DNA from 3 places in the Paenibacillus guangzhouensis genome. Region 3 is predicted to be linked to each of the others. Evidence: riboswitches for the same ligand, from Rfam matches in the RefSeq annotation. Region 3 holds a riboswitch; each other region holds the start of a gene.
What was found. Region 3 has a riboswitch for cyclic di-AMP ahead of GCU39_RS10575 (APC family permease). Riboswitches for the same ligand answer to the same signal wherever they lie in the genome.
Positions count from the first base shown of each region.

Region 1: another riboswitch for cyclic di-AMP. It lies ahead of GCU39_RS23575 (C40 family peptidase); the one in region 3 lies ahead of GCU39_RS10575 (APC family permease).
Region 2: another riboswitch for cyclic di-AMP. It lies ahead of GCU39_RS22330 (hypothetical protein); the one in region 3 lies ahead of GCU39_RS10575 (APC family permease).

Region 1 covers NZ_CP045293.1:5,232,461-5,243,518, reverse strand. The annotation lists gene GCU39_RS23595 (ankyrin repeat domain-containing protein) at 1-229, opposite strand, end outside; gene GCU39_RS23590 (PucR family transcriptional regulator) at 431-2,125, shown strand; gene gdhA (NADP-specific glutamate dehydrogenase) at 2,202-3,575, opposite strand; gene GCU39_RS23580 (diaminopimelate dehydrogenase) at 3,831-4,808, opposite strand; gene GCU39_RS23575 (C40 family peptidase) at 5,003-5,503, opposite strand; cyclic di-AMP (ydaO/yuaA leader) riboswitch at 5,509-5,645, opposite strand; gene GCU39_RS23570 (carbamoyl transferase) at 5,899-6,702, opposite strand; gene GCU39_RS23565 (M1 family metallopeptidase) at 6,715-8,703, opposite strand; gene GCU39_RS23560 (YwhD family protein) at 8,806-9,306, shown strand; gene GCU39_RS23555 (transglycosylase domain-containing protein) at 9,401-11,058, opposite strand, start outside.
Region 2 covers NZ_CP045293.1:4,958,123-4,969,180, forward strand. The annotation lists gene uvrB (excinuclease ABC subunit UvrB) at 1-1,524, opposite strand, end outside; gene GCU39_RS22295 (flagellar motor protein) at 1,729-2,535, shown strand; gene GCU39_RS22300 (OmpA/MotB family protein) at 2,519-3,322, shown strand; gene GCU39_RS22305 (C40 family peptidase) at 3,503-4,063, shown strand; gene GCU39_RS22310 (TVP38/TMEM64 family protein) at 4,085-4,693, shown strand; gene GCU39_RS22315 (glycoside hydrolase family 31 protein) at 4,762-6,294, opposite strand; gene GCU39_RS22320 (AraC family transcriptional regulator) at 6,430-7,266, shown strand; gene GCU39_RS22325 (copper amine oxidase N-terminal domain-containing protein) at 7,356-8,912, opposite strand; cyclic di-AMP (ydaO/yuaA leader) riboswitch at 9,191-9,344, shown strand; gene GCU39_RS22330 (hypothetical protein) at 9,481-9,885, shown strand; gene GCU39_RS22335 (PDZ domain-containing protein) at 9,864-11,058, opposite strand, start outside.
Region 3 covers NZ_CP045293.1:2,379,838-2,390,895, forward strand. The annotation lists gene GCU39_RS10555 (response regulator) at 1-1,114, opposite strand, end outside; gene GCU39_RS10560 (SRPBCC family protein) at 1,284-1,769, opposite strand; gene GCU39_RS10565 (ArsR/SmtB family transcription factor) at 1,785-2,132, opposite strand; gene GCU39_RS10570 (flavin-containing monooxygenase) at 2,242-3,288, opposite strand; gene GCU39_RS10575 (APC family permease) at 3,450-5,276, opposite strand; cyclic di-AMP (ydaO/yuaA leader) riboswitch at 5,459-5,616, opposite strand; gene GCU39_RS10580 (NAD(P)/FAD-dependent oxidoreductase) at 5,804-6,703, opposite strand; gene GCU39_RS10585 (Rrf2 family transcriptional regulator) at 6,779-7,180, opposite strand; gene chrA (chromate efflux transporter) at 7,299-8,432, opposite strand; gene GCU39_RS10595 (cation-translocating P-type ATPase) at 8,721-11,036, shown strand; gene GCU39_RS10600 (SDR family oxidoreductase) at 11,037-11,058, opposite strand, start outside.

The DNA of each region.
Region 1 (11,058 bases), 2.9 Mb from region 3:
AGAATGGGTTGAAGCAAGTCTCATCTTGCAAATCCACATTTGCTCCAGCTTCGACCAGGAAGGATACGGCCTTCAAATGATCGTTCATTGCCGCAATCAGAACCGCTGTTCTTTTTTGCTTGTTTCTTACATTGATGTCGATACCTTGTTCTAGGCATTTCTTCAAAGTTGCGACATCCCCTTGAGCTGCTGCTTCAAGAAATTGTTGTACCAAGTTGTTGTCTGACATCTGAATACCTCCACATCGTGAATTGTCGTTGCAGAACATCATCTGAGGATGTGAAACGTTACACAACCTTCATCTGACACGATTATTGTAAAGCGGATACATGAATTGAGCATTGGTTAACAACACTAAAAAAAGTCCAAGTTCATTGTGCAGGGTGCACAAACATACCATCGAACTGGCAAAAATAAAGGGGTGAGGAAAATGCTTACAGTAAAAGATTTACTCCACATCAAATCAATCGAAGGCATTAAGGTCGTTGCTGGTGAGCAGGGAATCAATAATGTGATATCGATTGTCAATATTATGGAAAATCCGGATGCATTTGACTGGTTATCTTCGAATGAATTGCTCTTATCGACGGGGTATATTTTTAAGGGTAATGAAGAGCTCCAGAATCGGATTATTCGTGAGCTTGCGGAGATCAACTGCGCGGGGCTCTGCATTAAGATGAAGCGGTATTTCGACAAGCTGCCGCAGAATATGATTGATATGGCGAACAAGTACGGATTGCCGCTGCTTGAGATGCCGTTCACGTATCCGTTATCCAAAGTGATCGCAATCATCAACGAGAAGGCATCAGGCAGATATGACCTGTTGAATCGACGAACGTTGGATATGCATAATATATTGTTTCGTATTGCGCTGGAGGGCGGGGGGATTGAGCGGATTGCGATGGAGCTTGCGGAGACGATCCATAATCCCATTGTGTTCTTGGATCGGGATTGGAATCTGCTGCACTATGCTGAGTTGGAAGAGAATCCAGTTCCACTCGAAGGAAGTCTGCATCTCGTACCGAACCGGCCTGTGTTCACGAGGGATTTCCGCGATTCGATTCCAAGCAATATTAGCGAGATGAAGAAGTCGGTGAAGCGGATCTATCATACGAAGGGACAGGAGATCAAGTGCCGAATCCTGCCGGTTGCTGTTAACCATTATATTTATGGCTACATTGTCGTCTGGCAGACGGTACGGGAGCTGACGGAATTCGACTATATCGTCTTGGAGCAGTCCTCGACCATTATGGCGCTGGAACGGATTAAGGCTAAGGAAATTGAGGAAGTGAAGCTGCAGATCCGCCAAGATTTTTTCGACGATTTGCTCACGGGGAAGATTACCTCATCGGATACCATCCAGACGTTATGCGATTTGCATGGTTTGAACTCGAGTTATATGTATTATTGCATTGTGATCAACATCGAACCGATGGAGCTCGAACGGTTCGAGGATATCGTTGCCCGTAAATATGAAATGGATAATCTGGCGAAAAAATGCGTGGAACTGGTATATGAATATTCGAGTGAGGCGAATGGGGAGATTACCTGCTTCTTCCGAAACCAACGGATTATTATCATGGTTGGTCAGAGTGAATTCCGGCCGAACGTTACCATCTCCGAGACGAAGAATTATGCGATTGAGCTGCATGAGAAGCTGCGGCATCAGATCAAGAAGACAACCTTCACCATTGGTATCGGTAGACAATATAAGTCGATCAGCTCGCTGCATAAGAGCTTCTCAGAAGCGCATGAGGCGATTCGGCTGATGCAGAAATTCGGCAGCCAAGGCGAAGTATCACACTTCGAAGACTATTCCGTTTACCATTTCTTGGATTCGAATATTAAGGAGATGGAGCTCGAGGATTTCTTCCTGAAGCGGCTCGGCAAGCTCTATGACCATGATCATACGCATGGGACAAGCTTTATGATCACGTTGGAGAATTACTTCATCCACAATCATAATGTGAGTGAAGCAGCCAAAGCGATGTTCATTCACCGCAATACCTTTATCTATCGCATCGATAAGATCAAAGAAATGCTCGGAACGGATTTGAAGAACTCGGAGGAGCTGCTGCAAATTCAGCTTGCTCTGAAAATCTTCCGATTGTTGAATAAAGTATAAAAAGAGAGCCGGACTACCGCTAATGCGGTATGCCCGGCTCTTGTTCTATGTTGATTCGTTCGATGATCTCGCGATATTATACAACGCCTTGTGCGATCATTGCATCAGCTACGCGCAAGAATCCAGCGATATTCGCACCGACAACGAGGTTGCCTGCATAGCCGTATTCTTCTGCTGCACGTACGCTGTTCTGGTAGATGTTCTTCATGATGCTGTGAAGCTTCGCATCCACTTCTTCGAACGTCCATTGCAGACGCATGCCGTTTTGCGCCATCTCAAGAGCTGATACGGCTACGCCGCCAGCATTTGCCGCTTTCGCAGGTCCGAACAATACTTGATTGTTCAAGAACACGTCGATCGCTTCGAGTGTCGATGGCATATTCGCGCCTTCGCTAATTGCTTTTACGCCGTTCGCAACAAGCAATTTCGCGGACTCTTCATTGATCTCGTTCTGTGTTGCGCAAGGAAGCGCGATATCGCAAGGGATGGACCAGATGCCATCGCATCCTTCCGTGTAGACAGCGCCTGGATGCTCTGTTACATATTCTTTAATCCGTTTGCGTTCAACTTCTTTAAGACGCTTCACCGTATCGAGGTTAATTCCGTTCGGATCGTACACATAACCGTTCGAGTCGCTGCATGCGACAACTTTCGCGCCAAGCTGGTGAGCTTTCTCGATCGCATAGATCGACACGTTACCCGATCCGGAGACAACAACCGTGCTGCCTTCGAAGCTTAAGCCTTTTGCTGTCAGCATTTCGTTCGCGAAGTATACGCAGCCATAGCCTGTTGCTTCTGTTCTTGCTAAGCTTCCGCCATAGATGATACCTTTGCCTGTCAATACGCCAGCTTCGTAACCGCCACGCAGGCGCTTGTATTGTCCGAACATATAACCGATTTCTCTTCCGCCAACGCCGATGTCTCCCGCAGGAACGTCAACGTCCGGTCCGATATATTTCGACAATTCGGTCATGAAGCTTTGCGTAAAGCGCATAATTTCGTTGTCGGATTTGCCCTTCGGATCGAAGTCGGATCCGCCTTTACCGCCGCCAATAGGTTGTCCGGTCAGGGAGTTCTTCAAGATTTGCTCGAATCCGAGGAACTTGATGATGCTGGCATTAACGGATGGGTGGAAGCGAAGACCGCCCTTGTAAGGTCCGATCGCGCTGTTGAACTGCACACGGAATCCGCGGTTGACTTGAACTTTGCCGTTGTCATCTACCCAAGGCACGCGGAACGATACCATCCGCTCAGGCTCAACGATGCGCTCAAGAATGCCGTGCTCCTTGTATTTAGGATGCTTTGCGAATACAGGCACGAGGGAATCGAGGATTTCTTTGACTGCTTGGTGGAACTCGCTCTCGTGCGGATTGCGTTTGATTACCAATTCATATACCGATTGTACATATTCTTTTGCTGCCGCTTGATTTTGTTCTGGGATGGCCGTGATCACTGTTCAAACACTCCTTTATAAAAGTTTGATTTACACTTTGTGTACGATGATTTGCATTTTATACTATACAAAATGGAAGCATTTCTCCAATAGAAATTATTTAACAAAGCGATTAAATAGCGCTATCGCACTAAAGCGATAAATGGTAAAAACGTTTACATTGTTGTTGCACAAATGATGTAAACGTTCCCAAGGGAAAACCAAAAAACCTGATCATCGTTAAGATGACCAGGTTTGCGCAAAATATAAGGATTACAGCAATTCGCGACGAAGTTCTTCAGCCGATTTCGGGGACAAGTAGCCGAGTGGAATATCGAATACCGTCTTCGCACCAGTTGCTCCTTCTTGGCTAAGGCGGTGAGCTGCTCTCGCGTAAGCTACGAGCACGCTTGCCGTGAACTCAGGGTTGCTCTCAAGCTTCAATCCGAACTCGATAATTTGCTTCGTGTTCTCACCTGTTACACCGCTGCGAATAACGAATCCGCCATGCGGCATGCCTTGATGCTCAGCCTGAAGCTGTTCCTCGGAGATGAATGTCACGGTTGTGTCATAATCAGAGAAATAGTTCGGCATATTTACGATCGTCTCACGAATTTGATCTTGGTTTGCGCCTTCTTCAGCGACTACATAGCACTCACGCAAATGTTTCTCACGTGTAGCGAGCTCTGGTGTCTCACCCGAACGAATGCGGTCGATCACTTCTTCAACTGGAACAGTGTACTGTACGCCAGCTTTTACGCCTGGCACACGACGGATCGCATCAGAGTGGCCTTGGCTAACGCCTTTGCCCCAGAACGTATAGTCTTTGCCTTCTGGCAGGATAGACTCCGCAAGCAGTCGATTAAGCGAGAATAATCCCGGATCCCAGCCTGTCGAAATTACGCTGAGGTTGCCACCTTCTTTCGCAGCTGCATCCACGGTATTGAAAAATTCGGGAATCTTCGCATGCGTGTCGAAGCTGTCGATCGTATTGAACATTTTGGCGATCACTGGCGTCTGCTCTGGAAGGTCTGTCGCGGAACCTCCGCACAGAATCATCACGTCAATGATACCTTTATATTGCTCTGCAGCTGAGATATGCTCGAATTTGATACCTGCTGTAGCGATTTGGTCTGGCTGTCTGCGAGTGAATACCGCTACGAGCTCCAAGTCTTGGTTCTGGCGAATGGCTTTCTCCACGCCTTTCCCCAAGTTACCATAACCAACAATACCTACTTTAATCTTTTGCATTGATAAAGTCCTCCTCTAGGGTATTCCAATATTCTGCTTGTCCACCCTTTAAAGTATATAGAAATATTACATTAAATGTAAACGTTATTCGTGAGAAAAAACCTCTATCGTGGTTCTTACTTTTATTAATACGGCTTTGGTAAAAAGAAACCCGCGAATGTGTCCAGTGGATGGACTTCGCGGGCTCCTTCTTATTATTCTACATCATCGTGATCTTGATTGCCGTCATTGTCATTGGTTTCATCAAAAATGTCCGAATTCGTCACTCTTGTTGCACCAACATAACGTTTCACATAATACGAATCACTTAAGCTGGAAATTGTAATCCCTTTTTTACTGGATGCATGTGCAAATTTATTGTCGCCTACATAGATACCGACATGCGAGATGCCTTTACCGGTTGTGTTGAAGAATACGAGATCTCCGGATTGAAGATCTGATTTTGCAACTTTTTGGCCCATTTTGTACTGTGATCTCGATTGGTGCGGAAGTTTGATGTCGAACTGCTTGAAGATGTACATCGTAAATCCGGAGCAATCAAATCCACTTGTCGATGTGCCACCGCTTTGATAGCGAGTGCCAATAACTTCGTTAACTTCTTTGTCAAGTTTGGAGTCTGCGGCGAAAGCGCTACCAACAGAGACTGTCATCGTTAATGCAAGTGTGACGATCATAGATTTAAATAACTTTTTCAAGAGGGTAATACTCCTTCCAACGCCTACGAGGTTAGCTAAGGGTTCGGTTGAAGGCTCCCTATGATCCCTTACTTGCAAGATCAATTCACCCAAAGATGGTTCCCCCGTTTCCTGGTGCGCAGGAACTCGGCTTCAATAATTTGGTGCACCGGATACGAATCACAATAATGACAAAATTGATTACAAACTTATTACAAAATCTTAACTAATTGCTATTCTAACAGACGCTACTCTCTTTGACAAACCTTTTTTTACGTTTTTACTCCATTTTTTGCGAAAAACAACGAATAACCCGACCTTCGCTAGGCGAAAATCGGGTTTATTCGTTACTTCTTTATTTTATTGGACGAGTATCGTGTTTCTATTTTTTGGGCACATCACTTTGTGGGGATATTTTAACATTTGCTTTGCCACAGTTGATATTGTGCTGCAATGCCCCACACTTTGACGATAGAGCGGACGAGATGGTAGGTCTGATGCAGAATAATAGCGATGAGCCCTGTCCAGATCCAAGCGGCAGCTGTAAAAATACTGCTGATCACAAGCAGGAATGCGAGCAGTAGAAGGGTGATGCCTAGAATCATAGGCAGGTTTTTGAGGGAGAGGAGCAGTCCGCGGAAGATCCCCGTCTTGCTCACCTGACCAAACTGCATGAATAAGAACAATTGATGCATGATCCATGCGAATACAATCCATCCGAAGATGATCGGTAGGAAGGCAACCCCTAGTTGCTCCAGGTTGTAGAACTTCCATTCCTGATAGAAGTAAGGAACGATCCAGTACGCTGGGGCGAGGATCAACAGGTTCTCCAGCCAATAGAACAGACAGGCCGGTTTCCACGCGTATTTCATGCCTTTGAAGAATAAGAGTCCTTTATCATCTTGATGGTGAATAGAATAGTAGAGTCCGGCGTTGATGAACGGTGTGATGATCATGCGTATGAGGAATAAGCCAGCCAGCATCCACAGGTAATAATCGATGATATCGGTCTTCATGAGTTGGAACTGGCTCTCGATTAAGAACATCTGCATACTCGTCTCAGTAGGGTGAGGATCCGGGTAGCGTTCTAGAAGGGGGACCACGATGGCGTCGATAAATCGATAGAGGAAGAAGCCCCAGATCAGCTGGTACAAGAATAGAATAATAACAATATAGAAATGATGCCTAACAATACTAAAGCTTTCTTTGATATATTTCATGCCGGGTTCACCTCACCATCCGAGTGCGTTCAAGATACTCTCGATCAGTTTTGCTGTACTGAAGTTAATTCGCGTTTTGACGGCTTCATCAATCTGGGCCTTCATGTAGTTATTGATGCGTTTATTCTCAAGCACCATCGTATCTTGCGGGTCGATCATCACCCAATCCAGCGGTGTCTTATGGGTGAGTGTATACTGAATCGTTGCCGATGCGCCGTCCCACATCCGCTTCACGGACGTACCGTCCTTGAACATGAACACGACAGGAACTTGCGGGTAATCGCCGCCTTTTTTGCGGAGAATGACTTTGGACTCATAGGCCGTCGCCCCTTTAGATTCTATCTTCTCCGCTGTAATGCTCTCCACGGCATAATCCGTCATGAATCCTTTATAGACGTATTGATTGAAAAACTCAGTCCAATTCTTCTTCGTGACTTGCTCGACGACACGCTGGAAATCCGACGTCGTCGGGTGGCGGAAGGCCCATTTATTCGTGTAGGTCTTCATAATTTTAGCCATCGTCTTGGCTCCCACTTGCTTTTCCAAGGCAACGAGCACCAGTTTACCGCGCGTGTACACATTTTCGGCATATTGGTCGGAGTCTTTGTATTTCCATGCGTAGAGAGACAGTGGAGCTGGGCTGGTCATATAGCTCGACTCGATCGGCAGATTCGGTACAATACCGTACTCCGTCTCCATGACGCGGTCCTCAGCGTAGGAGGTGAACCCTTCGTCCAGCCAAGCTTCTTCAAATTCATTGCTCGCAAGCATGCCGTAGAAATATTGATGTCCGATTTCATGAACGACAGTACGCTCTAGATCATACCCTGGGTTATCATCCATCGCCCCGAATGCCGTAATAAGGGTTGGGTACTCCATTCCGCCAGCCCCATTGCCTTCTTTAGGCGGTACGACGATCGAGAGTGTAGAATAAGGGTATTCTCCGTACCATTCGCTATAGCGAGCAAGTGACACCTTAGCGGCGTGGAAGTACCGCTCTTGCAGATCCTTATGCGCCGGATCAAGGTAGAGCTTGATTCGTACGCCAGGAACGTTCGGCGCAGAGAAAGGCTGTTCAGCATAGATGAAGTCCGGCGATGCGGCCCATGCGAAGTCATGCACATCTTCGGCATAAAATTGATAAGTTTTGTATCCGGCTTGGGTGGTTGCGCTTTTGGTTGGGAAGCCGGAGGCTGCCACTTTATAGGCTTCAGGGACTTGGATGCGCACGTTGTAGGTACCGAAGTCGGAGTAGAATTCGGAGTTCCCGTGGTATTGATGGATATTCCATCCTTCGGTCGTTCGCCCGCGCGTACCTGCGGGTTCATACACGGCCAGCTTCGGGAACCATTGTCCCGCCATGACGAAGTTGCCTGCGACACCCATGCGTGCGAAGACGTCCGGCATTTTGACATTGAACTTCATATTAAGCGTAATGGACTGGCCGGGCTTGACCGGCTGAGAGAGCCGAACCTTCATTAAAGTGCGATCATTCGGATTGTTGTCATCCGGCTGTACATACTGCATGCGTTTCATGAGCGACATACCTTCTTCGGTTTGCATGTCGGTGATTTCCATGGACCCGTAGCTGCCTTCCTTCATGACATCCCCGCGCAGTTTTCCGCCAGATTCTTGAATAAAGGTCGATTGCTTGGACGAAAATGCATTGGGATAGAGGTGGAAATACAGCTCATTTACGATATTTTTGCCGGGGTTGGTCCACGTGACGGATTGGCTGCCCTGCAGCGTCTTGCCGACCTGGGAATCTTCGAGCTTCACATTCGTGTGATATTCAACGATGCGTTTGCTATACACTTTCGAGGTCGGCGCCTCGATGGTCTGCTTCGGTTCTGCCGGTTCGCTTGCGGCCGTACGCTGTTCTGGAAGCTTCGACATGGTGGTGAGATGATCTGCCTGGTTTCTGCTGAACCAGATGGCATAGCCGAGCAGACAAACGATGAGCGAGATCGTTAGAATGCGTTTTGTTAGGCGTGGGGTCATACACGTTTACCTCCCGTTGACAAGCATGTACAGCATGTATATGTTTGCAATTTCAATAATATTAGCTAAAATAAAATTAAATCACTTGGAGGTATAATGCGGATGAGTTCTGAAGAGCAAAAACCGAAGAAACAGCTAGCCCTGAACGTTGTTAGCAAGAAGGAACATAAGGGATTTGGCGCAGGTTCAATCGACTTGAATAACGTCTCCCCGGTCATTATCGATCAAGGAGAAGCTTATATTGATATTGGTGCGATGCACGCGAAGAGTAAGATCGAGCGCGGAATTAAATTTCTCCCGAATCGGGATGAGGTGCCGAATGGTCGCAAATGCTGGATTGTCTGGGTTGCGGTGGACCGCAATGAGGAAGGTCAGCTATACGGCGGAATGACGGCATGCGAAATGTCTGTTGACCCGGAGATCAAGCGCGGGTGGAAGATCCTTGCGGAGCATGTGAACAAGCTGGACTATGCGCTGAAACGCCGTGTGATGCTGGAAGGGCTCGATGCAGAGGAGAAGAAGCTCCTTCGCGACCTACTGATGCAGCATAACCAAGAATGGTGGGAACGTACCAGCGAGAGCGTGAAGGAAGCATTGGCTTAAGGCTATATATAGAAGAAGAGACAGCAATCCGAAATGGATTTTGCTGTCTCTTTTTATATTCTTGAACCGCCGAATGCTACATCAGGCGGTTATTTTACCCTGTCCACCAACGTTTGACGTCCTGCCACCAGGAGCGGTGCTGCGGTGAAGACTCTGTTCCTTCTTGCTTCGTCTCTTCTCCGTGATGCGCGCTGCAGGATTCAGTTGGTTCCGTGCCTGCAACGAAGGCTTCCAGCCGCTTGTCCGGACATGCGGTGGTCGCAAGCTGGCCTGTCTGCGGGTCGATATACACGTTGACGATGCCTTCAGGGATCGGGAAGATCTTCGGCGGCACATTACGCAGCGCTTCTTCTGTGAATTGCGCGAAGATCGGGGCTGCTTTATGGGCATCAACGGCATGAATCATTTTCCCGCGATCATAACCAACCCAGACCGCAGTGGAGAGCTCAGGCGTATAACCAACGAGCCATGCATCCGTATCCGTTGTACCCGTCTTGCCCGCAACGGGGCGCTTCATCAGCGACGAGACCCGATTTCCAGTTCCTCCGCTGTCGAAGACACTCTCGAGCAGATTCGTTAAGACATACGTATGCGCGGCATCCGTGACCTGCGTGCGCTGAGGAGCAGGCGCTTCATAGATGGAATTTCCTTTGGCATCGGTAATTCGCAGGACGGCGATGGGTTCAACCCGTTCGCCTTGATTACTAATGACCGCGTAAGCGGAAGCCATCTCGAACGGACTAACTGGGAAAGTGCCGAGTGCGAGTGACGGTAGAGGCTTCAGCGCACTATCAATACCCATCTTCCTTGCCATTTCGACGACATTGAGCGGATCGATCTTCATAATCGTATTGACGGCATAGATGTTGTCAGATACGGCAATCGCCCGACGCATATCAATTTCACCGAAATATTTGCCGCCGTAATTGCTCGGCTCGTACGTTTTACGATTCTCATCGTAATGGAACAGCGTCGGCTCGCTCTTGAACCGGGACATGCTGGTCATTTGATTGGTTTCAAGCGCGGCCAGATACATAATCGGCTTAAAGGCCGAGCCAGGCTGCCGTGTATTCGCGAATACACGATTGTATTGATTGGTCTTATAGCGTGTTCCGCCGACCATCGCTTTGACATAGCCGCTGCGCGGATCAATGGAGACTAGAGCGGCTTGTAGATCCGAATCCGCCGGGATTTGCTTCGCGATGGCTTGTTCTGCCGCTTGCTGCGCATGCAGATCGAGCGTGGTATAGACCGTAATGCCTCCCTCGGCCAGCAGCGACTCTTCGAATCCAAGTTTATCAGTTACGACATTACGGATATAATCTCGAAAATAAGGCGCAATCTCGCCTTCTTGCGGCGTCTCCAGCGGCTTGAATTTCAGCATCTCATGATATGCTGCGTCTGCCTGCTGCTTCGTAATGTATCCGCAATCGACCATGGCGAGGAGAACCGTGCGCTGCCGATCTTTGGCATTTTTCATATCGCGAAATGGGGAATAATATTTAGGTCCCTTCGGAATGCCGGCGAGCATCGCACTCTCCGCGAGCGTAAGTAGCTTGGCAGGCTTGCCATAATACAGCTCTGCTGCGGGTTCAATTCCGTACGCGCCATGTCCATAATAGATATTGTTCAAATATTGATTCAGAATCTCATCTTTACTAAAGTTCATTTCGAGCTGAATCGTGTACATGGCTTCCTTCGCTTTACGCGTCCATGTGCGCTCATGACTCAAATACAAATTGCGGGCTAATT
Region 2 (11,058 bases), 2.6 Mb from region 3:
AATCCCCACCAAGACGTGGAATGTACCAAGACGCAGATCCCGAAGGATCGACATCCGCTCTAGTGTCTTAATATCGGAGTGAAGGTAACGCACCTTGATGCCGATCTCCTTGAAGTAGTCTGTCAGATCCTCTGACATCTTCTTCGTGAGTGTCGTCACGAGTACCCGCTCATCCTTCGCAATCCGGTCACGGATTTCCCCAATAAGATCATCAATCTGTCCTTTCGTTGGACGGATCTCAATCACAGGGTCGAGCAATCCCGTTGGACGAATGATCTGCTGCACCATCTCTGGACAATGCTCCAGCTCATACGGACCCGGTGTTGCCGATACGTACACGCACTGGCCTGCCTTCTGCTCGAACTCCTCGAATTGCAGCGGTCGGTTATCCAGTGCAGACGGCAAGCGGAATCCATGCTCAACCAGCACCGTCTTCCGCGCACGGTCACCATTGTACATCGCCCGAATCTGCGGCAATGTGACGTGGGACTCATCAATGACGATCAAGAAATCATCTGGGAAGTAATCCATTAACGTATAAGGCGTCGCCCCGGGCTCACGGAACGTTAATGGTCCAGAATAGTTCTCAATCCCCGAGCAGAACCCGACTTCCTGCATCATCTCAATATCGTACCGTGTACGTTGTTCAAGCCGCTGCGCTTCGAGCAGCTTCCCATTCGCGCGCAGCACCTCTAACCGTTCTTCCAGTTCACGTTCAATATTAACGAGCGCTCGCTTCATCGTCTCTTCTTGGGTGACGAAGTGAGACGCCGGGAAGATCGACACATGTTCACGTTCACCAATCAACTCACCGGTCAAGACATCGATCTCCGTAATCCGCTCAATCTCATCACCGAATAGCTCAATACGAACGGCGTGCTCCCCCTTCGAAGCCGGGAAGATCTCCACGACATCGCCGCGAACGCGGAATGTACCGCGTACGAAGTTCAGGTCATTGCGTTGATATTGAATGTCTACCAGCTTCGATAGAATCTGATTCCGCGGCTTCTCCATCCCGACGCGAAGCGACAGAACCATGCTCTTATATTCCATCGGCGATCCTAAGCCATAGATACAAGACACACTCGCGATGATGATGACATCTCGGCGCTCGAAGAGCGATGCCGTCGCGGAGTGACGCAGTTTATCAATCTCCTCATTGATACTGGAATCCTTCTCGATATACGTATCGGACGAAGGAATGTACGCCTCCGGTTGGTAATAGTCATAGTAACTGACGAAATAGGATACCGCATTATTCGGGAAAAATTCCTTGAACTCACTGCACAGCTGTGCTGCCAGCGTCTTGTTGTGTGCAATGATTAGGGTTGGCCGGTTCACTTGAGCAATCGTCTGTGCAATCGTAAATGTCTTCCCTGTGCCCGTTGCACCGAGCAGCGTCTGATATTTCTTCCCGTTATGAATCCCTTCGACCAATTCCGCAATCGCTTGCGGTTGATCCCCTTGCGGCGAAAATTCAGATTCAAGCTGGAACTTACTAGAACTTACGACAATATCACTCATTGGACACTCATCACCCACACATGTAAAATATTTACCTGCACGCCTAATGCAGCAGGTGCTAAACTATATATTCGAACTTCCCGATAAATTCATCAGGAAGATGTTGCTCTAATTTAGAGGGATAGGAATATTTGTTCCCGTTCATTATACCTTTTTCTGTTAGTTGTTGCAAATTCTAAATCCAGTTCGGGAGTGTAATGTTTCATGGATATGACCACAATCTTCGGCTTACTAGCCGGCCTAGCCGCCCTGATCAGCGGATTTCTCTTGGAAGGCGGTCAACTGGGCGGTCTGTTCAAGGCAACTGCGGCGCTTATCGTATTTGGCGGCACCTTCGCAGCCGTCGCTGTCAGCTTCCCGATGTCTCGCTTGCGAATGATTCCGAAGGCACTGCAATTCGCTTTTACGAAGCCGCAGCATGATGCATATGAAATGATGGACGAGTTCACCAAATTTGCGTCGATTACTAGGCGTCACGGTATGCTCGCGATTGAGAAACACGTCTCTGCCCATCCGGATGATTTTATGCGTGAAGGACTAATGATGGTCATGGATGGTACGGACCCTGCCCTAATAAGGCAAATTCTTGAGCTTGAGATGGATGTCGCGGAACAGCGGCATGAAGGATATGCCAAGCTATTCGAATCCGCAGGCGGCTATGCGCCGACCATGGGGATTATCGGAACGGTCATGGGGCTGATTCACGTTCTCGGCAACCTAACCGATCCGGGTACTCTCGGACCCTCCATCGCAATTGCTTTTACAGCCACGCTCTATGGGGTCGTCAGTGCGAATCTTATTTATTTACCCATTGCCACGAAGATTAACACACGCAGCGAGGATGAAATTCAACATATGGAGTTTATGATGCACGGGATTCTAGCGATTCAGGCCGGAGAACCGCCGCATGTAATTCGGAAGAAGCTGGACGCACTCCTTCTCACCGATGATCCTTCCGTGACACTGATGCAATTGAAGAAGAAGGCGGTCGAACATGAGATACAGGAATAGACGCCGCAGATCCGCCGCTCCCAAGGGTCAAGAGCGATGGCTTATAACCTATGCAGATTTGATTACGCTGCTGATGATTTTTTTCGTCATCATGTTCTCGGTTAGTAGAATCGATCCTGATAAGTATGACTCCCTGTCGCAAGATCTACATAAGACCTTCCACGATCCAAAAGGAGTTCTAGAACAAGGGAAAGGGATCACGCAACAGCCGGGCACCCGTACGGAAAATCAGCAAGACCAGCATGATGCATCCAAAACTGGTACAGCAGAGCAGATTTCGTCGCCCATGACCGAGAGGGAGCTGCAATTTCGGAAGCAGGAACAAGAACTGCAGGCGTTCAAATCCGTTATCGCATCGTATGTGCAAGACAATCAATTAGGTGATCAAATCTCAATCTCCGATACGGAGCAAGGCATTTCCATTCGATTAAGCGATCAATTCCTATTCGATCTGGGTAAGGCCGATATTAAAGAAGTATCCACGCCCATGCTCCACAAGCTCGCCAGCCTGTTCGACCAGCTCGACACCACCATCAGCATTGAAGGACATACTGATGATTTACAAATTCAACCCGGTGGCGTCTTCAAAGATAATTGGGAGCTGTCTGCCGGTCGCGCGCTTTCTGTTCTACGTTATTTCATCGATCAGGAGCATATGGATGCAGATAAGTTCCAGATTGCCGGCTACGGCGAGACTCGCCCTGTCGCACCGAACGATTCTGACAGCAACCGCCAGAAGAATCGCCGTGTCGAGATGATCGTGCTGCGCAAGATCCAACAACAATAAATAGCCCGGATAATACCAAAAGGCTGCTTCTCCGTCCTAACCTGACGGGTGAGCAGCCTTTTGGTATAATTTCTATGATCCCCGTCTCGAGTCTAGGATGAAATTCAGACGCACGTACGTTTTCACCAAATCTTACCTGCCTTACAATAGAGGTATTATTATACAGGCTGGTGAATTGAAGTGAGCAAGAAGGTCTATATTCTTCTAACGGATACGGGAACGTGGTTCTCGAAACTAATCGGGTTGTATACGAAAGCTAAGCTAAATCATGCTTCGATCGTGCTCGATGAAGAAATGAAAGAAGTGTATAGTTTTGGACGTACAAATTCTTTGAATCCTTTGAGCGGCGGATTCGTAAAAGAGAAGGTATTCGGTCATTTGGTCCGGGCCGTATCTCGTCGGACGGAATGCGAGCTCTATTGCTGTTCAGTGAGCGAAGAAGCTTACGAGCGCATATGCTCGCAGATTCGCCATATGGAGCATCATCAACACAAATATAAATATAACTTCCTCGGCCTCTTCGGCGTGGTCTTTAATATATCGATCGAGCGGAAGAACGCATTCTTCTGTTCGCAATTCGTCGCTTATATGCTGCAGAAACACGGTGTCCCAATCGTTGATAAGTGCATTTCTCAGGTGACGCCAGAAGATCTGCAGAACTGCGAGAGCTTGGAGCTTGTCTACGCCGGAGACCTCCGTCAGAAAGCCAAGAACCTGCACCTGCTGCCGATGACTTCGTAATTGATCTCGAAAGGAGCGCACATGGCAAATTGGATTGACCAAACCTATCATTATTTATCCCAGCTGGATATGAATCAAATTGAAGAACTACTAGACAAATATTCGGCGCTTGGCCCCTTGCCAGGCGTCCTGCTGCCGTTTGTAGAAGCCTTCTTGCCATTTCTCCCACTCTTTATTATCGTGGCCGGCAATGCCTCTGCTTACGGATTGGGACTAGGATTCCTGTATTCTTGGATCGGCTCAGTCCTCGGTGCACTATTCATCTTCTTGCTCGCAAGGCGATTCGGCGGACGCTTCAACGACTATCTGTCCCGCAAATATCCCAAAGCGGAACATTTCTTCAACTGGGTGGAACGAAGAGGGTTTACGCCACTATTCATTCTCTATTGCTTCCCATTCACGCCGTCCTTTTTCATCAATGTCGCCTCCGGCATGAGCCGTGTGCCGCTCGGAATTTTCTTAGCTTCCGTCGCGCTCGGCAAAGCTGTCATGATCTTCATGATATCCTTCGTCGGCCATGACTGGCAGGGCTTCATCGCGCAGCCTTGGCGGATCCTAGCCTTAGTCGTTGGACTGGCAGTTCTCTGGCTCGGCGGCAAACGCATCGAGAAACGGTTCCAAATTCACTAAGAGCCCTCTCCTTCTATTGGAGGGGCTCTTTTTTCTGGCTTAACTATGACTATGGATAAAAATCGCCGCTACGCCTGTCTACGGTACCAAGGAAGCCGGCTAAGCGGCACTTCGATCTCGAGCCTCACTGGACCCATCACGACACTCCCATCATCCCCATGCCAGGTTCCCGTTGGAAATACGACCGTCCGCGATCTCGTCCCTTTGGTGGTCACGGGTGCGGCAAGAATGTCGCTGCCAAGCATAAATTGATCCTGGACCAGCTCCAGCCCTTCTTCTGGATACGCATATGCCATCGCTCTTAGCATTGGCTCCCCACTCCACGCAGACTGCTGAGCGATCTGCCAGATCTCCTCCCCAAGCCTTGTGTGCAGCTCTGCAGCTTCGACGCAGTATGCCAAATGCTCTGCATCCAAAATACGCCAAGGCGCAGCAGAGAACTGCATCATCGGGAATAACGCCGAGCACTGCGCGTAACGTACAACGAGCTCCGCATCCAGACGATCCGACTGCGTCGTGAAGCTCATGTACTCCCCGCCGCCGATCATATCAGGACAGATGAAGGCATACCCCAGCATACCCTGTGTTATGCCGTCCGGAATGAGCGAAGCTAGTCCGCTATAGCCCCAGTCGTGCCCCTTATCCTTCAAACGCTGCACCAGTGGCTGTCCTGCTAGCTTCCAGCACGCGCGATACTCATTCAATGGGTAACGCAGCCCCACCTTCGCCCAAGCTTCGCAATGTCCATTGCGGCTTGTCCGTACAACGCTCTGGTCTGAGCTTTCATAGAATGGCAAATCCCCCGCATCCAACTTGAATCCATCAATGCCATACGTCGTCTGGAGATCATCCAGCTTCGCATGCAGCCATGCAACAGCTTCTTCATTGGTGCAATCAAGCACGGTGCTTACGCCGTTCCACCACCGCCGGAATGCGGTCTGCCCGGATTCATCCTTCAAGAGATACCCCTTCGGCTCGATTTCACGGAACGTCATCGTATCGGCGCTTACGAACGGGCACACCCATAACATCACTTTGAAACCCATATCATGCAGTTCGTCTACCATTGCACGCGGGTTCGGGAATCGACCGCTGTGGAAGGTCCATGATCCGTATGGCTCGTGCCAATTATCATCGATCATGAGAACCCCCGGAGCCATACCGTTCGAGAGCACATCCCTCGCATACTGAAGGACGCCTTCTTGCGTTGGCTCATACAAGAGCTCAATCCATAGATTATATTGCGGCGCCGTGAACAAGAGCGGCTCAGGCGACTCCCCGGACGGAGGAAAATATGTTGCTGATGCATGCCGATATGCCTCACGTACGTCCTGGAATCCTTCGTGAAGCTTCAGATCCCCGAGCTCACTTATGATCTCTAACCGCCCGTCATGGAAATGAAATCGAAACGGCTCCTCCGACCAGATATAGCGTCCTTTACTCGATAGGAGCAGCGGACAAGCTTGATTACCAAGCAGATCCTTTGATAAATCCACTGCTATCTCCGCCGTACCGTAAGGCATCTGCTGCCCATCCGATACCCGGCCTCCCCACCAATATTCCCCCTGCTGCGCTTCAATCACTAGATGATTTATTGCCATTGCCGTCCCTTCCTTCTATGCAGATTCCACATTTGACTTCATCTTATCAGCGATAGATAACAGCGACAATCTGAACATATTGCCCTATACTATAACGAGATTGATCTATTGTTATCCTAAGGAGGTCCTCGAATCGTGAATCCGTTCAATATCGGCTTTCAGACGGCAGAAGACACACCCTTCATGACACTCGATTCCTTAGGGTGCCAGGAGGTTGATTCGCCCAACTATTCCTTTCAAGGCAATGAACGGCCGGACCGCGGCCATATTATTTTTCAATATACGTTATCAGGCGAGGGGCGCGTTGAGATCGACGGGACAACCTACTGGTTGCCGGAAGGCACTGCCTTTCTCGTGCAAGTCCCCAGCTCGCACCGCTACTATTATGATTCAGCTTCCGAGCAGCCGTGGAAGTTCATTTGGCTAAATATCCGCGGCGAAGATGCCCAGCGCATGTGGGATCGCATCATCGCCCAGGAAGGGCCGGTTGTCACGTTAGACGAGCAATCTGAGCCTATACGCGCATACTGGAAGCTCTACCATCGCATCGCAACGGAGCAAATATGCGATCCTTACATACTGTCCGTGCTCGTCTATGAATGGATGCTAACCCTGCTTCGCCCCCGAATCCATGCAACCACGAGCGTACAGGACAGCCCTGTGATTCTCCAAGCAAAGCAGTATATGGACGACCGTTATGCAGAGCCTGTCACGCTGGAAGAGATCGCTGCGAACAGCCAAGTCAGCCGGCATCACCTGTGCCGTATTTTCCAGAAGAACGAGCGTTGCTCCCCCTTCGAATACTTGCGTCGTAGACGATTGGAAGCCGCGGTTGCGCTGCTGCGCCAGTCCGACCTCCCGATCCAAGAGATCGGGGTACGCTGCGGGTTCGAGAGCCCCAGCTATTTCGGCAAAGTCTTCCGCCAGCACTACAACATGACACCAACGGAATATCGCCAATCCTACAGTTAGTGCTGTCGTCTTCATGTATAAACTTCATTCAAAAAGGGCTGCCCTCCGATCACACTACGTGATAGAGAGCAGCCCTTCGGCTTATTGCATTATTTGCTTGTTACATAGAATTCGTAGTAATCCGGATCCCATTGCAAGTGACCGCCAAGCGCTTCAACAATGAATCGCAGTGGCAAGTTCGCCGCATCGTAATCATCAACCAATACCGGTTGCTTCATCGTCTTCGCTTCACCGTTGACATAAGCAGTTGTCGACCCGATCTTAAGCTCAACCGTAATGTCATTCAATGCATCGTAGACAACGATTTGTTTCGTTGCTGCATCCCATTTCACTTCTGCTTCGAATCCGTTCGCAATGTAGCTGAGCGGCACCATGCCTACGCCATCAAGCGACCACCAACCTGGGTAGTAATCATCGCTGCCATAGCTGTCTTCTTCGAAGACCGTGAAGTCGGTCTTCCCTAGGCCAAGATCGTTCTTCAAGATTCCAAAAGCTGTCGAGTTCTTATCGAAATTCGTGAGGAACCCTTTGCCAGATAGTGCATAGCTGTCGAATTTCTCAACGCCTTTCGATGTATCGATGGTATCAAGCTTCACGGCTTTATTGATGTTCCATGTCTGAGCTTGCGCACGCACGACAATCTTCTGAATCGGCATGTCTTCCACATCTGGAAGGGCAACTGTAAGCTCTAGATTCTGTTTACGCACTTGGTTATCGCCATCGATATAGAGATCCAGGCTCAACCCGGTTTCCTTGCTCAGCACTTGCTTCGCATCAGCTTCCTTCAAGAGCGCTTCAGCTTGTGCATCAAAATCCTTCAGAATTTCATCCAGTCCATTTTTCACATATTTGTATAGGACTAAGGAACCAACTTCTTTATCTTTAGCAAGGGAGGTGAAGAAATCCGCTCCGTCACCTTCTTCAGAGTAGATGCCCATTTGACTTTCAAGGATCGGATAGAACGCATCGTACAAGGCGCTCGTAATCTCGCGCAGCCCTGCATCGTCTTTGACCATATTCGTTAGCAACGTCTTCACAAGGCCAATGATTTCATCGCCTTTGATCTCAAGATGAAGCTTCTGCAGATTCAGGCTCTCACCATATACCGTCTCCGTGACGGAAGATACCGTTGCGACATTCGGTACCGGTGCTTGCTTCACGAGGTACGCTCCGATCTTCTGAACAGCCCCGCGGACCACATCTTGCGATTTCTCGATCTCTGCTACCAGCTCGCCTTCCAATTCTCCACCCGCAAGGGAGACAACAGCTGGCTTCTTCATCCCGTCAATCCACACGGTCATATTCATGTCTTCCATACCAAGCTTGAACGGTACGGCTTTACCGCTGTATGTAATATTTCCTGCGATGGACATATGTGTTGGATCTTGCGTAGCTGCACGGGTGATGTCTAACTTAACCCCATTTACAAGATCGATAATCTTCTTGTCTTCTGCTGAGATCGCGCCATCTTTGCGAGGGATTAACTCCACTGACAAGGATTGGCTGGACTCACTAGACTTCACGTTGAGGCTGTTCTCAACGACTTTGGCAATGTTCACACCGCCGATCGATTGACATCCAGCAAGCACGACCATCATCGCGACTAGCGTGACGCCTAACCACTTTTTCCACGTCTTCGCTCTCATTCTTTTTTCCCCTTCCACTATGTAACAAATATACTAATCTCTTTATTATCCCAAAGCTTACCAATACTGTACAGTGAAAAAAAACCTATATTTCTTACATTTTTCGATGAAACATGGCATTTCTATGACAAAATCAATAGAATTAAATCGCATTCCCCTCTTAGCCTGTGAGAACCTATTAATATAGCGCTTACTTCGATGTATACCCTCATTAGCCTCAAAATACATGGATTCCCACCATTTTACAAAAATCGTTGCTGAGGCGTATGATACAGCCAATTGACTATTCGCTGAATTCTCACCAAGAGAGAAGCGGGGGAACCAACCAATGAAGCTGATGCAGCTTCTTGGGGTGAATCGGCCAGTGCCGTAGGGTCATCTCTCAGACCCGAATCCGACAGCTAACCTCGTAAGCGATCCATGAGAGAGGTCTCGCATCGTAAGGCGTGCTCTCTTCGTGCTGCTCATGACCACAGCGAGCAGTATGTAAGAAGCCCACGAACAGAGGATTCCTCTATTTCGTGGGCTTCTTTTTGTCGATCATCCTATCGTGAAGGAGATGCTTCCTATGAACTTGAACACGGTACACACCGTTTCGATGACAACACAACTATCCTCGCCATTAAGAAAAATCGAAATTTTTCAGCTGCATGAGCCCGACCATACCACCACACTGGTACTCAAGTTATCCAATGGCATACGTATCGGCTGGGGAGAATATCGCATGCAGACCTCTCCACCGACTGATTTGGTAAAATGGGCTGCAACGTACCACCATCTAGCAGGAATGAACGCCCTCCAAGCGATCGATTATCTCGTCCGCTTCGGCGAATCCTGGCCTCCTGCGAAAGTTCACCTGATGGAATCGGCACTCTTAGACCTATGCAACACGATCGAACCAACACCATGTACATATCCCATTCATGATCTCACCAATATGGCAATCGCATATTACATCTTCATTCTAGAATGAACGCCGGATAACTTCATCCGCACTATGGTAAAAATCGAAGCCGGCGCTTTGCCTACATAATAGGAGGCATCTTGATCAGGGGCTAGGACGACACCCAGCTGATGGTGTTCCCCTGCAAATATCGCCCGCTGCAGAAATTTGATCTCTCCCGCGAGGTTAAGCACTTCCAGCTTGCAAAATGCAGGATTCGCACGAAGCGCTTGATGGAGCTCCTCCTTCGAGCGTACCGCAAATCCGTTCACCTTATGTACGATCTCACCCGGTTCAATTCCCAGCTCCTGTGCAGGTGTCCCTGGAATTACCGCCAAGACATGCAATCCTCGTTCGTCATGAACATAGATTGGGCTGCGCTTCGCTTCTTCCATCGTGCTGGACCAGTAAATCCATTCATGCATGGCAATGGCGAACAGAGCAACGATGAGCATGATTGGACTCCACAGTCCGGCTGCAAGGGAAAGACCTAACAGGACAACACTGTATATCATTAACCGGGATGAGCTCTGCTTCACCTTCTCTTGCGGCAATCGGGATTGCGTCCATTCGCTGAACCCGATAACAACAGGGAACGCCATGAGCATCCATCCATTCGCCCACGCCTCGCCGCCGAAGAACGGCGTCCAAGGCAGCACCGATCCGACCGTCTGCGCCGGGATCATAAGAAATAACGGAACCGGCCAATAACTCTGCATTTGATATCCGCCAACGAGCTTCCCGCGCTTACCCTCTACGAATAATGGACTTGCGAACTTCGCTCCTTGCAGACGGATTAAAATCGCTTCCGCCAAATGCAGCAGCGCAACCAAAGCGGCTAACGCCGGAATATCGAGCGTTCGCAGCGTCGTCAGTACTGATCCAGCGAATCCCGTCAACTGCCAATCCGGGAACCGGTCGACGATAAACTGCAGAATGCCGAGAACTCCTACGGCATATGCAAGACACAAGAACCGTACACGGACGAGCATGAGCAGGATAGCGACTGACCAAATCAGCAAGATCGCCTCCGCCGTCAATGTCATTCCGGTGAACGCCGACACCAAAGAAATCCCGATCCCTGCGAGTAAACCTCCGAGCAAGGTGCGAATCAATTGATCACCCAGCGCATGCATCTTCACAGAAAATAGCTTACGCTCCAACATCACCTGACGGCGATACTGGAAGACAATCAGAATAATC
Region 3 (11,058 bases):
GAATGATCGCCATTAAGATTTCCGTGCAATAGATCTGAAAGTCCTGAATCGAGTAGGCGGACTCCTCCACGAAATGATGAAAAAGGAGCTGAATCATTTCCTGCGCTTCCTCTGCCATCCCAACTTTGATGCACCGAATGAGCGCCTGCTCCTTCATCTCATCCAGAATTAATGGATTGTGCCGTCTTGTCTCCACATCCTGTATCCAGATCACCCGATCATTACCGAGCAGTAATCGATAATTCAGCGCTTGGATAGCGTCAGGATAAGATGCGTGCAGCTCCGTCACGGTGTACTGGATCGATCCTACACCGATGGTGACCGTGAATTTCAAAAATTTATGTACGTTCAATCGAATCTCTTCCATCACTTCCATCGTAGTCTGGCTTAGGCCATGTTCGTCCGCGTCCTGCAGCATCGAGAGAACCACGACATGATTGTGATGGATGAACACATAACCGAGGTTATGATGCTGAACGATCTCCTCAGCAATATTGAGCATAGCGAACTGCAGTAGAAAGGCATCACCTTGCGTGAAGCGATTGTGATCCATTTGAATGACCGAGACCAGATACGGGCCGCATATCAGCTCCATATCATACTGGATACCCTTCTCATGAATCTCAGCTTCCATATAAGAACGCGTGATCAAGGACGAGAGGAATACACTCCGCAATACGGGCAAGCTTTTCTGGTACTTTTCTTGCAATGCATTTAGATTCTGTCTTTCGCATAATTCTTTGTCCATCTGTTCCTTGACCTTGAGCAACGCCTCGATCAAATCCGAAGCGGAGAACGGCTTCAACACATATTCATCAATCTGTAGCTTGATTGCCTTCTGAGCGTATTCAAATTCGTCATATCCCGTGAGGATGATGATCTTCATGGATGGATATGCCTTCCGAACCCATTCCGCCAATTGGAGGCCATTCATGAACGGCATATGAATATCCGTCACGACAATATCGGGCATCACCTTCTCAATCAGCTCCATCGCTTCTTTCCCATTCTCCGCTCGTTCTACCACGTGGAAGCCGTGCGATTCCCAGTCGATCTCTTGCATTAGTCCTTCTCGAACATCCTCTTCATCATCTACGAGTATCAGATTGTACATAGGCAGGGCTCCTCTTCCAGAATTAGAAAAAGGCATGAACTTAAAGAGAAGCCTCCATAAGATCATGCCTTGTAACATTACATTATTAAAATAGGAGAAAATCAGCCAATCGGCAATACTTTCGACAAAACTTCTAGAATTATTTTCATAAGATGAAGTTAATGCTGGCTTAGAATGAAGCCAAGTGAGCAGCTAGCCGGTCTAATGTCTGGTTCCCGCCTTCAATTGCGCCGTACGTCTTGACAACATAATTCCGTTCTTCCGCGGACTTGAAGAGCATCTGCATCGTGATCGCCGTGGTGTCACCTACTTCTTCAAAAGTCACCGTTGTCTGAAATTGTCCCAGACTATCCTCCTCGCCATCACTCGATGCATACACAAGGCGTTCCGGTCTCACAATCTCACGGAACACAATTTGATTTGGAAAGTCAACGCCACCCGGTCCGTGCATCACGAACCTCCACACGCCTCCAGTCCGTAATTCGTACTCCTGTACCGTAATATGAAATCCAGTCGGCCCCCACCAATGCACGAGATGCTCTGGCTTCGTCCATACTTCCCAGACCAGATCGCGCGGCGCGTTGAACGACCGGTTCAACACGATTTGACGATCCTCAATATTATCTACGTTCTGATCCACACCGATCTCACGCATTTGAACATACCTCCATTATGTAGATGATGTTTCATCGGATTGAGGCTTCTTGTTGTGCTGCAGCACTTGCAAATATGCATCTAACCGGTCAAATCGATCCTCCCACAATTGTCGATAAGATGCCAGCCATTCGTCGATTTCCTGAAATGGTTCTTGACGCAGCTTGTATATTCTACGATTGGCATCTGCAATCACCTCTACGATCCCGGCATCCAGAAGTACGCGTAGATGCTTCGAGGCTTGTGGCTGTCGAATCGCTAGGCGTTCGCTGATCTCTCCTACGGTCAGAGAACCAGATTGCAGCAGTTCGACGATTTGAAATCGGCTCGGTTCAGCTAGAGCACTGAATATGCTTGCTTTCATGGATGAACCCGCTTCCTTCCTAAATACACTTTCTTGCTATAATGAATATAACATTTTCCGAATATTCCTGTAAAGGAATATAATTGAAATAAGACGATTCTTGTACCTCTTAGAGCGCATTCATGACTTTAACAATATACTTAGCATCTTCCCCCACGCCGCCGATAAGCGCTGAACCTCTCTCATGCTGCCACGGCAGTCCCACGTAAAATAACCCGGTTACTGGCGAGACGCCACGTCGATGTCTGGGCATTCCCTCATCATTCAACGCACCTGGAAGATGCATATAGCTATAGTCGGATCGGAACCCTGTCGCCCAGATGATATTACGTACAATGACTTGACTACCATCTATGAAGGTGACGGCATCCTGATGGAACCCCGTCGTTCTCGGCTGCAAGTGAATTCGACCTTCCCGTATGCCCCGCTTCAGTTCCATGCCGAAGATCGGATCGCCTTGTCTGCGAATGAAGGCTCCGATCTTGCTGTCACGCGCAGAATGCAAGAGCCCTAGTCGATCGAACCACCAGAAGATGCTCTGACCAAGAAATTGCAGCGGAAAAAACTTCAACGCATGATTCGCCGATAAATATACTTGCCTATCTTTGGACAATTCGACTGCAATTTGCGCTCCAGAGTTCCCAGCTCCGACGACTAGAACGGGTCCTTCCTGCAAGATCGATGGATTCGTGTAAGCCGCTGTGTGCGTCTGGAATATTGATTGCGGCACCTGACAAGCGATCTCGGGAAGGAACGGCTTCTGGAACGGTCCCGTCGCTATGATCACTTGTTTCGCGATGTATTCTACCGCAGCCGTGCGGATATGGAACGATTCCCCCATCTTTGATATTCCAAGAATCTCTGTATTGAGCTGTACTGGCAAGCTCATGGATTCCGCATACCGTTCCATATAATCTGCAATTTCATTCTTCGTCGCGAATCCATTCGGATCGCCCTCCAGCCTTCGTCCAGGCAAGGCGCTGAACCATCTCGGCGTGAACAGAACCAAGGAATCATACCGATGTCGCCAGACATTGCCGATTCGGCGCTCCTTACTGATGATAAGAAAGGATTTCGCAGTATGTTTCAAATAATATCCTGCCGCTAACCCCGCTTGACCCCCACCGATGACCAGAATATCAATTTCTTCCATCATCTTGTTATCTCCTTTGAATAGCGCTCTTTTACATGCGTATATGAGCATATTATCATATATAGAATACTACAGTGTCAATAGGTAGGTCCATTGCCATCTGAGTGCTACTAACTACACAAAAAAGCCGCCTTGATGTCAAGGCAGCTCTCAGAACGATTCAATTATTTCTTCAAATGATAAGGTACCGTCGTAATGATCACATTGCGTCGGAAGAGCAAATGGGCACGGATCAGCAAGCTCGACTGATTGTGAAGAAAATTATGCCAACCCTTCTTCGGAATGAACTGTGGGATAATGACGGTCACTTGATAATTCGATTCGCTCGCTTTCCGTTGAACGGTATCAATAAATTTCGTTAACGGATTAATGATACTGCGATAGGGTGAATGCAACGTGACAAGTCTGACATCCGGCTGCCATTTATTCCACTTCTCCTCGAAGATTTGTTCGCCTTCCCGCTCAAAAGGCACATGAACCGCGATCAGTTGATACGGTTTCAACGATTTCGCATAGTTCAGCGAGTTCTCAACGGCATGGGTGATGCCGGCTACTGGAACAATGATGACATTCCCCTCGATCGGTGGCGCAGGCTCACAATCCGTAATGCGCAGCTGCTCGCCAACTGCATCATAGTGCTTACGAATTTGATGGAAGAGCGCAATGATTAACGGCAAGAAGATGAGTACGGACCATATTTGCGAGAACTTCGTAATGAAGAATACTAAAGTAACGACTAAACTGATCGTTGCGCCGGTCGTATTAATGATGAACTTCGTTACCCAACCCTTCGGCTTCTCACGAAGCCATTTCAACAGCATCCCGGTCTGAGATAGTGTGAACGGAATGAACACCCCGACAGCATAGAGCGGAATTAGCTGCTCCGTCTTCCCTTCGAAGGCTACAATCAAGATGATGGACATGACGGCCAAGAAAATAATCCCATTCGAATATCCTAAGCGATCGCCGCGCATCGTGAACATTCTTGGAATGAACTTATCTTTCGCCAGATTCACAGCAAGCAGCGGGAATGCGGAATATCCGGTATTGGCGGCAAGAATCAAGATAAGCGCCGTCGTGCCTTGAATGAAGAAGTACATAAAGTTCCGTCCGAAGGTCATCTCAGCAATCTGGGAGACAACCGTAACCTCTTCTTTCGGAGCAATGCCGTAATAATAAGCCAAGAAAATAATGCCCGAGAATAATAACGCGAGCAGCGTTCCCATCGCAATTAATGTCTTTGCTGCGTTATTCGGCGCCGGATCCTTGAAGTTAGGTATCGCGTTCGAGATCGCCTCTACCCCTGTTAACGCAGAACTACCTGATGCGAATGCTCTTAAGAGCAGGAACAAGCTGATTCCAGCCACGGGTGTTCCGAGCGATGTATGCAGCTCAGGCGATATTTGACCGGTTAGAATTTTGTAAATCCCTACACCCGATAGGATGAATAAGGCAAGGACGAACAGATACACCGGATAAGCCAGGATCGACGCCGATTCTGTGACGCCTCGTAAGTTCAAGATCGTAATAAATACGACGAATAGGATCGCAATGCCTACGTTATGTTCGTGCAGACTTGGAAAAGCAGACGTAATCGCATCGGTCCCAGCCGATACACTCACGGCCACGGTCAGAATATAATCAACAAGAAGAGATCCGCCTGCGACCAAGCCCGGGTACATACCCAAATTTTCTTTGGATACGACGTAAGCTCCGCCACCATGCGGATAAGCGAATATTATTTGCCGATAGGATAAGATAAGTGCTGTCAATAGAATTAATACGCCAATACCAATGGGGATGGAGTACCAGAAAGCTGCAGTGCTGATGGTAACCAGAACGAGCAATATTTGCTCAGGTCCATAGGCAACGGAAGATAACGCATCAGAAGATAAGATAGCTAATGCTTTGGTCTTGTTGATTTTCTGCTCTCCTAACTCCGTTGACTTCAGTGGTCTACCAATTAATAATCGTTTGATAATGGATAACATCGTGAATCTTGCTCCCCTTTTGGTTAATACATAGATGTGATTATGAAGCTATAATCCCTTGTTTCGCACGCTTTTATCCATAACAGCAACCTACCCCCAAACCGCTAATTATGTTTTTTGGCAATAAAAAACCACAGAGGCTTGAACCTCCGTGGTCATATTGACATGATCACAGTATTCATATCCCCTCTCTTACGACGCTTACGAGGTTAGCTGTCGGATTCGGATGGCGAGAGTCACCCTACTGCATGCCTGCAGATTCACCCCATGTGATGGACTTTCATGTTCATCACGTTGGTTCCCCCGTTTTCCCTTCTGGAAAACTCAGCGAATATGAGAATATAGTTGAACGATATTTTGTGCTATGCGCATTTCCAAGATTGAATATTACGCCTTTCTGTTCTCCTTGTAAAATGCTAAAAAGTTGGTTGCAAAGAATAATTCAGACGATTCATCACCAAGTAAACGCTTACTTGATTCTTACTCTTTTATTATCTATTTCACACGCAAGTTCTCTTTGATTTTTATCAAAAGTCCTCTTCCGTCAAGTCATAGTTAACCGTCATCGCAACTTTACTCCCCGCTGCCGCAGCAATTACAACCTGAGAAGGTCTCACATAAGCCGCATCTCCAGCCGCATACAACCCTGCTACGGAACTTCTCCCTGCTGCATCCGTTCGAATTCCACCTTGCTCCGTCACCTCATAACCGAGTTGTTCGCGGAATGTTGCTTTATTCACGAACGTGGGACTAACGAATCCGCCACGGCGCTCAATCCAACTCCCATCCGTGAAAGAAACACGTTCTAGCTGTCCGTGCTGTCCTTCAAAGGCTGCAATAGGTGTCTGAATCACCCGGATCCCTCTAGACATCAGGAGGTCTTGCTGCTCATCGGATAATATCGTGCGGCCATTCGTGCTTACGATTAGATCTTCGCTCCAGTTATATAGCAATTTAGCGGTATGGAAGATGCCAGCATCCTCAGATATGGCGATCAGAGGCTGATCACGCATCTCCCATGCGTCGCAATATGGGCAGTTAAATATGCTTTTCCCATAAAAATCGTGAAATCCTTCGATAGCGGGGAAGATCTCCTTCAGTCCCGTTGCGATGATCACCTTGCGCGCCTGCAACTGGTTGCCGGAAGACATAACAATGTCGAATCCCTGCCCTGCTGCATGAACATCGGTTACATCAAGCTGCCAATGGTGCACAGACGGATAGCGCAGTACTTCTTCATAGGCCACTCGTCTGAACTCAGCTGGCGCGACATTGTCCCTTGTAATAAATCCATGCGAAGCATGGGTAACGCTATTCCTCGGCTGGTTGTTATCCAGCAGCGCGACACGTCTCCTTGCTCTCCCTAACACTAGCGCCGCATTAAGACCTGCAGGTCCTCCGCCTATAATGGCACAATCATACATCATTAGACTCATCCTTTCTTATATCATCGTTATTAAAGATATATTATGTCTATAATAATCCCAAAAAATAACGATGTCTTACTCAGACAACGTTATTGCTCGGGCAATCTCGAAGAGTTTCCTACGGCGAAGCTCCTGCTCCATCGCTCCTTCAGCAGATACCATCACTTTCTGGATTTCGCATTCTGTATCGTCATGAAGCCCGCAGTGGAACAAGGATGCCGTTCCTTCGATCGCATGAATGACATCAAGGAATGAGATCTCTTCCTTCTTCGCTTTAAGCCGATACCCTCCATTCGCACCGGAAGCCGATTCAATCAACCCTGCCTTAACCAGCTTGGTCAAAATCTTCGACAGGTACGTCGATGAGACGCCCTGCCTATCCGCGAGCTGCGATACACCAACTGGTTTGCCTGGAGCGACAGATATCAACAGCAGCATCGTATGCAGCGCATAGTTCGTTGCCTTGGAGAACTTCATCTTCACACCTCGAATCATAGACTATATCTATCTACAATAACCCTAAAATGAAGATTCGTCAAGATTTGCCGAACTTTACGAGTTTTGATTTTGAACGGTGTTGTCCTGTGATGATGTCTTAACTCAGCATTCCGATGATCGTCCCCCCAACCGCTCCTGCCACGACCACGACCCATGGCGGCAGCTTCCAGAAGACGAGCAACAAGAACAACAGTGATGTGAAGGCAAAATCAACAGGCGTAAGAATGGCCGTCGTCCAGAGCGGATGATATAACGCTGCGAGCAAAATACCGACAACCGCCGCATTGATGCCAATAAAAGCACCCTGCATCTTACGATTTTTACGAATCGTATTCCAGAATGGCAAGGTTCCTGCAATCAATAAAAACGCGGGCAGGAAGATCGCAACCGTTGCCAGCAGTGCTCCGCTTACCCCGCTTTTCATCGCACCTAAATAGCTGGCAAAGGTGAACAATGGACCGGGAACGGCCTGTGCCGCGCCATACCCTGCCAGGAAGTCAGCCTTCGTAATCCAGCCTGTCGGTACGACTTCACGTTCAAGCATTGGAAGGACAACATGTCCTCCTCCAAAAACAAGGGAGCCTGATCGATAGAAGCTATCAAATAGAGATAATCCATCAGCATTCACAATCGGCCTTAGGATAGGCAGAATTATGAGCAATCCGAAGAAGAGCATCAAGCAAATGATCGCTACGCTACGACGAATCGGGATGATGACATCTGTAATCATCGATTGCTCTGTTCTCTGGTAGAGCAGTATCCCCATGATACCTGCAGCAAGGATAATAACGATTTGACTCAGTGCAGTCTGCCATAGAAGTGCTGTCGCCATGGCGATGATCGCGATCGTTGCACGACTGCGGTCTGGCGTTAGCTTCTGCCCCATGCTCCATACGGCCTGTGCCACGATCGCTACAGCGACAAGCTTAAGACCGTGAATCCATCCGGCGTTGCCTACATCCAATCCCTGGATTAAGAAGGCGAAGAGCATCAACATGATAACGGATGGCAAGGTAAATCCAATCCAGGCTACGACTCCTCCGAGCAGGCCGCCTCGCACAAGGCCGATGCCCATGCCGACTTGGCTGCTGGCAGGCCCGGGCAACAACTGACACAATGCAACCAAGTCCGCATAGCTCCGTTCGTCCATCCATTGACGACGACGAACATATTCATCATGGAAGTAACCCAGATGCGCGATTGGCCCTCCAAATGAAGTCAAACCAAGCATCAATGACACCCCGAACACTTCAACCAACCTCTGTAATTTTGATGCTTGATCGTCGTTCCGCGGCGTTTGTTCTACTTCTTTCACGTGTTAATGACCCTCCTTAGCTGTGTAGAGCTTATATAGATATCATTATAGAAGGGAAATATTCGGGGATTGTTAACGTTTCACCTTTCAATTTTGTAAGGCGCATGTAAGTGAATCCAATAGTACCTTGATTCGGGTTGCCTTAAAATGTGGTGTAGTGGAATAGCTGGATTTACGCTGCTGCAAGAGGAGGACCAAGACATCATGAGAACTGGACTAACCGAAGAGCAAGTACGTTTACGAATCAAGCAAGGGCAAGTCAATAAGCAACCACAAGAACCATCCCGAACAATCTGGGAGATCATACGAACCCATTTATTTACAACGTTTAACTTCCTAAATGCGGTGCTAGCCATCGCCGTCTTGATTGCAGGATCCCCGAAAAATGCACTATTCGTTGGTGTGATCCTATTCAATACGTTTATAGGACTGTTCCAGGAATTACGAGCCAAGGCAACGTTAGAGAAACTGTCTGTTCTTCACGTTACACAGGTTCAAGTGTGTCGTAGCGCTCAGGACCGAGCCATCCCAGCAGAAGAACTGGTCATGGATGATATGATGATTCTGAAGCCTGGGGATCGCATCGCTGCAGATGCCATTGTGCTGTCTGATGGTTCACTTGAAGTAGACGAATCCCTGCTTACAGGTGAAGCGGACCCGATTGGCAAGCGTGAAGGATCGCAGATTCTAGCTGGGAGCTTCGTCGTGGCGGGCACGGGTTATGCGAAGGTCAGTAAGGTCGGTGCTGGCACCTATGCAGCGAAGCTCGCCAATGAGGCCAAACGCTTCAAACGGATTAATTCTGAACTGCAAGGCGCAGTAAATAAGCTGTTCAAGTTCATTATGTGGCTCGTCGTCCCCATCGGAGCCATGCTCATTCTGACACAATTGTTCTTTACCCATGCCACTTGGCAGGAAGCTGTCATTGCTGCTGTCTCCGGCATCGTAAGCATGGTTCCGGAAGGATTGGTATTATTAACTAGCGCAACCTTTGTTATGGCGATTGCCAAGCTTGCGAAGCATCATACGCTTGTACAGGAACTGCCTGCGACAGAGGTCCTCGCCCGGGTTGATGTCCTATGTCTTGATAAGACGGGCACCATTACGGAAGGAAATCTGGAGCTTGTGGATGTTGTCCTGCTGGATCATGATCCTGCGGAACGGGTGGATGCTGTATTATCTGGCATTGTGCATGCCTTGCCGAGTATGAATCCAACTCAAGATGCGATTCGGGAAAGGTATAATCAAGCATCTAGCCTTGATGTCATCGATAAAGTCCCCTTCTCCTCAGATAGAAAATGGAGCGGCGCCGCATTCGAATCTGAAGGTGCTTGGGTGCTTGGCGCTCCCGAGATGATCCTAAAAGATGATTATGCTCGAATCCAAAAGGATGTCGAGCGTGAAGCATCGCAAGGCAGACGCGTGCTCGTGCTTGCTCAAGTGGATCATGAAACATTTCAGAACGAGAGGATTCAAGGCGCTCGCGTTGCTGCCCTGCTGCTCATTGCGGATCGCATTCGGGAAGAGGCGCCAGAAGCCTTAGGTTATTTTGCGAAAGAAGGCGTAACGATCAAGGTGATATCAGGAGACAATCCGGTTACCGTTTCTGCAGTTGCGTCTCGAGCTGGTGTGTTTGGCGCGGAGAGGTACATCGATGCTAGAACATTGCCGGAAGATCCGGATCAATTGGCCAGCATCGCTGAAGCATATACGATATTCGGACGTGTGACGCCGCATCAAAAGAAATTACTCGTCCAAGCATTGCAGTCGCGAGGGCATACCGTAGCCATGACGGGGGATGGTGTCAATGATGTCCTCGCGCTCAAAGAGGCCGATTGCGGAATCGCAATGGCGAGCGGCTCGGATGCAGCCAAGGCGGTATCCCAACTCGTGCTGCTAACATCTGATTTTAGTGTACTGCCTAAGGTGGTCATGGAAGGACGGAAAATCATCAATAACTTGGAGAAAGTATCTGTTCTCTTCTTATCGAAGACGGTATACTCCATCTTATTATCCATCATCTTTACTTGTATTTTGATGCCTTACCCGATGATGCCAATCCATGTCACACTCATTGGTGGATTAATGATTGGAATTCCAGCGTTCTTCTTAGCGATGAGTTCGAACCATGCCCGTGTGCAGCCGGGATTCCTTCGAAGAGTCTTGCGATCGGCCATTCCCAATGCAGTCATCCTGACAAGCGTGACCCTTGCGATGTTCTTATATGCGCACAACAGCGGAGTGAGCACTGCGGAGGCCCGGACCCTTGCCGTTCTTGTCCTCGGGGGCGCCAGTGTCGTCGTGCTCACGCGAATCGCCAGACCGCTGAACGGCTACAAGATCCAATTGGTGATCGCTATGCTGATGTTGTTCACGGCAGCATTTGTAACCCCTTTGGGTAAAGAAATCTTCATGTTAACGACCGATACCTTATCCCATCTCATCCCTGCGTTCTCGTTGGTCTTCCTCACATGGCCGATGCTGTCACTGAGCAACCGCCTGGTGAGGCGAATCATATAGTTATTCGATACCAAGCTGAATA